2 regions of the Citrobacter sp. Igbk 17 genome follow, and region 1 is predicted to be linked to the other one. Evidence: predicted binding sites of a transcription regulator. Region 1 holds the regulator's gene; the other holds the start of a gene.
What was found. Region 1 encodes LexA, which represses DNA repair genes until DNA is damaged. Its sites were predicted from a motif close to TNCTGTATGTACATACAGNA; they were not measured.

Region 1 (3,424 bases):
GTTGGCGTACGCGCTCGGCATTGTGAACGTTAATTCCCTGGTACAGACGGTTCCAGGTAAAGCCCAGGATACGGTCCGTCAGGCGGATCATCTCATAGGAGAAATTCGCGGCAATCTCTTCCATCAATGCGATAGCGTTTTGCTGCGCCTTTTCATGGGAGATTTTTTTGCTGCGTGCTTCATCTTCCACCGCGCGTGCGATGGCTTTTGAGGCCAGCAGTTTATTAAACAGATCCTGGCGGGCAGGGAGGCGAGGGCCAACCGCGGCTAAGCGCTGGCGGGCAAAGTGCATACGCGCCACGCGTGCCAGTTTCTGTGCGATGGTTTTATCTGTGCCGTGTTCGTCTGCCATGCGGCGCAGGGAGACGGAAGGTGAGAAGCGGACAAAACTGTCGCGCCCCAGCCAGGAGACGGCAAAGAATTTCTGCACGCCATTCAGCATGCGCAGTGGCGGGTTGACCTCGCCTTTCTCGCGCCCTGGGGCTCGGCCAAACATCACCGATACCGGCACCATCTGCACATCCAAATCGGGGTTGCTGCGATGCAGATCGAGATAGTTATGGAACAGCTTGATGGACTCTTCTTTTGGCGTGTAATAGGTGAATACACGCGGGCCGCCGTGTATAAACACGTAGCGCGGCAGCAAAGTCCCGTCTATCTCCAGCGGTTCCAGGGGATCGGGGAGGTCGTGCACCAGACATTGGGCACGCAGTGTCAGCAAGTCAGCTTTTGAGTTGTACGGTAAGACGTACATAATGGGACGAGAGGTATCGAGTCCCAATTCCGGGGCGGGTTCCGCCGGGATAGACTTGCTTTTTACCAGGATGCTTAATGGTAAATTCAGTAATTTGTAGTAAATTCGTGGCCAGCCGGACATAAACGATGTAAAGCCTCTGGTTAATAATGCAAATGCGCTGCAAGGATATCAGAAAGTTTAGTGAATTTCTGTGGTATCCCGTCATACTTCGCGCAGCTTTGCTTATGCCCTGAAACAAACAGGGTAACGAGACAATAATACTAACGCTAATAATGTAAAAAGGTTCTTTTGATGGCCAATAATACCACTGGATTCACCCGGATTATCAAAGCAGCAGGCTATTCCTGGAAAGGTTTCCGCGCCGCATGGATCAATGAGGCGGCATTCCGTCAGGAAAGCGTTGCCGTACTGTTGGGGGTAGCCATTGCCTGCTGGCTGGACGTTGACGCAATTACCCGCGTACTGCTGATTGGTTCGGTGATGCTGGTGATGATCGTTGAAATTCTGAACAGCGCCATTGAGGCGGTTGTCGACCGAGTTGGTTCTGAGTATCACGAGCTTTCTGGCCGGGCGAAAGATATGGGATCGGCTGCGGTATTGCTTTCTATTTTCGTCGCTCTGATCACCTGGGGCATCCTGTTGTGGTCGCATTTGCGATAAAGATTCCACAACTTCATAAATCTCCTGTTTTTTGTGCAGTTTGCGGTTCCAAATTCGCCTTTAGCTGTATATACTCACAGCATAACTGTATATACACCCAGGGGGCGGAATGAAAGCGTTAACGGCCAGGCAGCAAGAGGTGTTTGATCTCATTAGAGATCACATCAGCCAGACAGGTATGCCACCGACGCGTGCGGAGATCGCGCAGCGTTTGGGGTTCCGTTCCCCAAACGCGGCTGAAGAACACCTGAAAGCGCTGGCGCGGAAAGGTGTGCTGGAAATTGTTTCTGGCGCATCGCGTGGTATTCGTCTGCTGCAGGAAGAAGAGGAAGGCTTACCGCTTGTTGGTCGTGTCGCGGCCGGTGAGCCACTTCTGGCACAGCAGCACATAGAAGGCCATTACCAGGTTGACCCATCACTGTTCAAACCGAACGCCGATTTTCTGCTGCGCGTCAGCGGTATGTCGATGAAAGATATCGGGATTATGGATGGCGATTTACTGGCTGTGCATAAAACGCAGGACGTACGTAACGGCCAGGTCGTTGTTGCCCGTATTGATGATGAAGTCACGGTTAAGCGCCTGAAAAAGCAGGGCAACAAGGTTGAACTTCTGCCAGAAAACAGCGAGTTTAAGCCAATTATTGTTGATCTACGTGAGCAAAGCTTCACTATTGAAGGGTTGGCTGTTGGCGTGATTCGTAACGGTGAATGGCTGTAATGATCAGCTGATTTCCTGTAGGCCGGAAAGGGCGTTTACGCCGCTCTCCGGCAAATTGCCCGATGACGCTACGCTTATCGGGTCTACAAAAACGCGTTAATTTCTTTTCAGGCTCCTTTCCATGCCTTTCTTTACCTCCTCTGATAAAGCACTTTGGCACCTTGCCTTACCGATGATTTTCTCCAACATCACTGTTCCACTGCTGGGGCTGGTGGACACGGCGGTGATTGGTCATCTGGATAGCCCGGTCTATCTTGGCGGCGTTGCCGTTGGCGCAACAGCGACCAGTTTTCTCTTTATGCTGCTGCTGTTTTTACGCATGAGTACCACCGGTCTGACAGCCCAGGCGTTCGGCGCGAAAAATCCGCAGGCACTGGCACGCGCGCTGGTTCAGCCGCTGATGCTGGCGTTGGGTGCCGGATTGCTTATCGCACTGTTTCGTACACCGATTATCAGCCTGGCGTTACATATCGTGGGAGGTAGTGAAGCGGTGCTGGAGCAGGCCCGAAGGTTCCTGGAAATCCGCTGGCTCAGCGCGCCCGCCTCGCTGGCAAATCTGGTGCTGCTTGGCTGGCTGCTTGGCGTCCAGTATGCACGCGCGCCGGTTATCCTGCTGATTGTTGGCAATGTGCTTAACATCGCGCTCGATTTGTGGCTGGTGATGGGCCTGCATATGAACGTGCAGGGCGCGGCGCTGGCGACGGTGATTGCCGAATATGCCACTTTGCTGATCGGCCTGATGATGGTACGTAAAGTCCTGCATATACGCGGAATTTCGCTGGCGATGTTGAAGCTTGCGTGGCGCGGCAACTTCCGCCGTTTACTGGCGCTTAACCGCGACATCATGCTGCGCTCGTTGCTGCTGCAACTCTGTTTTGGCGCTATCACGGTGCTGGGCGCGCGTCTGGGGGGCGATATCATTGCGGTTAATGCCGTTCTGATGACCCTGCTGACGTTTACCGCCTACGCGCTGGACGGATTTGCCTATGCTGTAGAAGCGCACTCTGGCCAGGCCTATGGGGCACGCGATGGTAGCCAGTTGCTGGATGTCTGGCGGGCGGCTTGCCGGCAGTCGGGTATCGTGGCGATCCTGTTTTCCCTGGTCTATGCCCTGTTCGGCGAGCAGATCATTACGCTATTGACCTCATTGCCGCAGATCCAACTTCTGGCCGATCGCTATCTCATCTGGCAGGTGATTTTACCGCTGGTGGGCGTCTGGTGTTATCTGCTGGACGGGATGTTCATTGGCGCAACACGAGCCGCGGAAATGCGTAACAGCATGGCCGTTG
Region 2 (3,424 bases), on a different contig from region 1:
GCATCCGGCACACACTTACGATGCCGCGATAAACAACTCGCGCAACTGATGCAACTGGTCACGGATCTGCGCGGCCTCTTCGAACTCAAGGTTCTGCGCATGCTGCATCATCTGACCTTCTAACTCGTGAATCTTCTGCTGCAACGCTTTCGGCGTCATATCCAGCTCAACCACCTCGGATTTCGCCCCAGCACGCGACTTCCCTTTGCCCTTCGCTTTGGTCTTCGCAATATTCTGCCCCAACGCCAAAATATCAACGACTTTCTTGTTCAGCCCTTGTGGCGTAATACCGTGCTCTTCGTTATACAGTTGCTGCTTCTCGCGGCGACGTTCGGTTTCACCAATGGCCTTCGCCATCGATGCGGTAATTTTATCGCCGTAGAGAATCGCTTTACCGTTGATGTTACGCGCGGCTCGACCGATGGTCTGGATAAGCGATCGTTCCGAACGCAGGAACCCTTCTTTGTCTGCATCCAGAATCGCCACCAGGGAGACCTCTGGCATGTCCAGACCCTCTCGTAACAGGTTGATACCCACCAGCACGTCAAACTCGCCCAGGCGCAAATCACGAATGATTTCCATGCGTTCGACGGTATCAATGTCGGAGTGCAAATAGCGTACCCGCTCGCCGTGTTCTTCGAGATATTCGGTGAGATCCTCCGCCATCCGTTTCGTGAGTGTCGTCACCAGCACGCGTTCGTTAATCGCCGCGCGAATGCGGATCTCAGACAGCAGGTCATCAACCTGCGTCGCGACCGGACGAACTTCAATGACCGGGTCCAGCAGCCCGGTGGGTCGCACCACCTGATCGACCACATCATCACCGGATTTCTCCAGCTCATAATTGCCCGGCGTCGCTGAAACATAAATGGTTTGCGGTGCCAGCGCCTCGAACTCTTCAAACTTCAGCGGACGGTTATCCAGCGCCGACGGCAGACGGAATCCATATTCAACCAGCGTCTCTTTTCGTGCCCGGTCGCCGCGGTACATCCCACCAATTTGCGGAATCGTAACGTGGGATTCATCCACCACCAACAAGCCATCGGCGGGCAGGTAATCAAACAGCGTCGGCGGCGGCTCGCCCGGACCGCGTCCGGACAGATAGCGTGAATAGTTTTCAATACCCGAGCAGTAACCCAGCTCGTTCATCATTTCCAGATCGAACTGCGTACGCTGGCTTAAACGCTGTTCTTCCACCAGCTTGTTATTCGCCAGCAGGATTTTGCGGCGCTCCGCCAGCTCGACTTTAATTTCTTCCATTGCCTGCACAATACGTTCGCGCGGCGTCACGTAGTGGGTTTTCGGGTAAATGGTGAAGCGCGAAATAGTGGATTCAACCTGCCCGGTTAGCGGGTCGAACAGCGACAAGCGCTCAACTTCTTCATCAAACAACTCGACGCGCAGTGCGATATCGTCAGATTCAGCCGGAAAGATGTCGATCACCTCACCACGCACACGGAACGTCCCGCGCTGGAATGCCTGATCGTTACGCGTGTATTGCAGCTCAGCAAGCCGGCGCAGGATCGCGCGCTGGTCGATAATCATCCCCACCGTCAGGTGCAACATCATCTTCAGATACAGATCCGGATCGCCCAGACCGTAGATCGCGGAAACCGAGGCCACCACCACCACATCCCGCCGTTCAAGCAGGGCTTTGGTCGCCGACAAACGCATCTGTTCAATGTGTTCGTTTACCGACGCATCTTTCTCGATAAAAGTATCAGAGCTCGGGACATAAGCTTCCGGCTGATAATAGTCGTAGTAGGAAACGAAATATTCCACCGCGTTATCCGGGAAGAACTCTTTCATCTCGCCGTACAACTGGGCTGCGAGGGTCTTGTTAGGGGCCAACACCATCGTCGGACGCTGTAAGTCCGCAATCACGTTGGCGATAGTGAATGTCTTCCCCGACCCCGTCACCCCGAGCAGCGTCTGATGCGCCAGACCATCCTCCAGCCCTTCTTCCAGGCGACGAATCGCCTCAGGCTGATCGCCAGAGGGTTTAAAAGCGGAATTCAGTTTGAACGGTTTACTCATGAGCAGCTACCTGAAGCAATGGGCGGGCAGGAGTGTAATTTTACTCGCAGCAGTATATTTTGCCAGTAAAATATACTGGATGAAAAAACAGTAACGCACCAGAATATTTCTGTTACGCCATCAGAAAGCCCGCCATAGCAGGCTAAAATTTTGGCACTGGCGAGATAAAACACCAGCAAAAAGGTGTTATCCCCAAACCAATGACTTTTTTAACATTTGTCAAGACGGCAGATGAAAGTTTTATGGCAACGCATGACGCTTCTGCGACAGCCATTGCTTTTATCTAACATTCTGTATTTCAATGACTATTCTCTCAAGCCGTCTTTCGCATCAATTTAGTCGCAGGCCGCGTCTTCTCTCGCTTACATTGTGTTTTCTAACTCTAATACACAAGGTTATCCACAGGAATAGTGGATAACTGCCTCCAGCCCGTGCTGACTGCCGCCTGGCAAAAACACCGACTTGCCCTTTTCGGGTGGGATAAAAAAAAATTATCGGCATTTTTTTATATTTATCAGCCAACGAAGCCCTGGAGACGGTCGAGATCTTGCTCGCATTTTCACCATTTACCTGCCTGCACCATCCCGACGCGACCAGGCACTGGCAGTGTGCGCAAAATTAACCCGGATCGTTAAAATCCAGACATCGCTGCCGGTGGATCACGCTATCCCGCTGTTTTTCGCGTATTTCCCTTTTCTGGCAAGAGATTTGCAATTTTCTTCTGCTTCCCGGCCTGTCGGGCGAATAACTTCATGATGGAGAAAATCGATGTTGAGTCTTCGCGCAGTGAATCACTATTACGGCAACCAGCACACGCTATGGAATGTGGATCTCGACCTGCAGCCCGGCAAGTGCACCGGCGTGCTGGGACTTCCGGGGATGGGGAAAACGACGCTGGCCAATTGCATCATCGGCAATTTGCCTATCGAAAGCGGTACGATGGTCTGGCATCAGGCAGGCGCGCCACCGTGCGATCTGAGTCCGATCCCGGCGGCAAATCGCATTGCGCTGGGTATTAACTCTGTTTCACAAGAGAGACGAATTTTTTCGCAGCTGACAGTCGAGGAAAATCTGCATATTGCGCGCCAGGCGGTTGAAGAAAGCGAAACGATGAACAGCAGCGATATATACCGCCTCTTCCCACAGTTGTACAGTCTGCGTCAGACCAAAGGGGGCGTCTTATCAGAGGATGATCAGCACCAGCTCGCGCTCGCCAGCGCACTGGTTACACGCCCACGCCTGCTGATCCTTGATGAGCCTACGCGAGGCACGGGCCAGGCGTATATCCACAAGCTGGGGAACCTGATTGTGAGGCTAAGCCAGGAGTTGGGCATCGCGATTATGCTCGCAGAGCAAAGCCTGCCGTTTATTCGTCGGGTCGCTGATT

Region 2: uvrB (excinuclease ABC subunit UvrB) is a predicted target of LexA. The motif match lies at 2,111-2,130, and genes of this name have one in related genera.

What each region holds. Positions count from the first base shown of each region.
Region 1 covers NZ_JANEWI010000022.1:63,046-66,469, reverse strand. The annotation lists gene plsB (glycerol-3-phosphate 1-O-acyltransferase PlsB) at 1-877, opposite strand, end outside; gene NNO08_RS14285 (diacylglycerol kinase) at 1,049-1,417, shown strand; gene lexA (transcriptional repressor LexA) at 1,527-2,135, shown strand; gene dinF (MATE family efflux transporter DinF) at 2,257-3,424, shown strand, end outside.
Region 2 covers NZ_JANEWI010000009.1:41,509-44,932, reverse strand. The annotation lists gene uvrB (excinuclease ABC subunit UvrB) at 16-2,037, opposite strand; gene NNO08_RS07615 (ABC transporter ATP-binding protein) at 2,806-3,424, shown strand, end outside.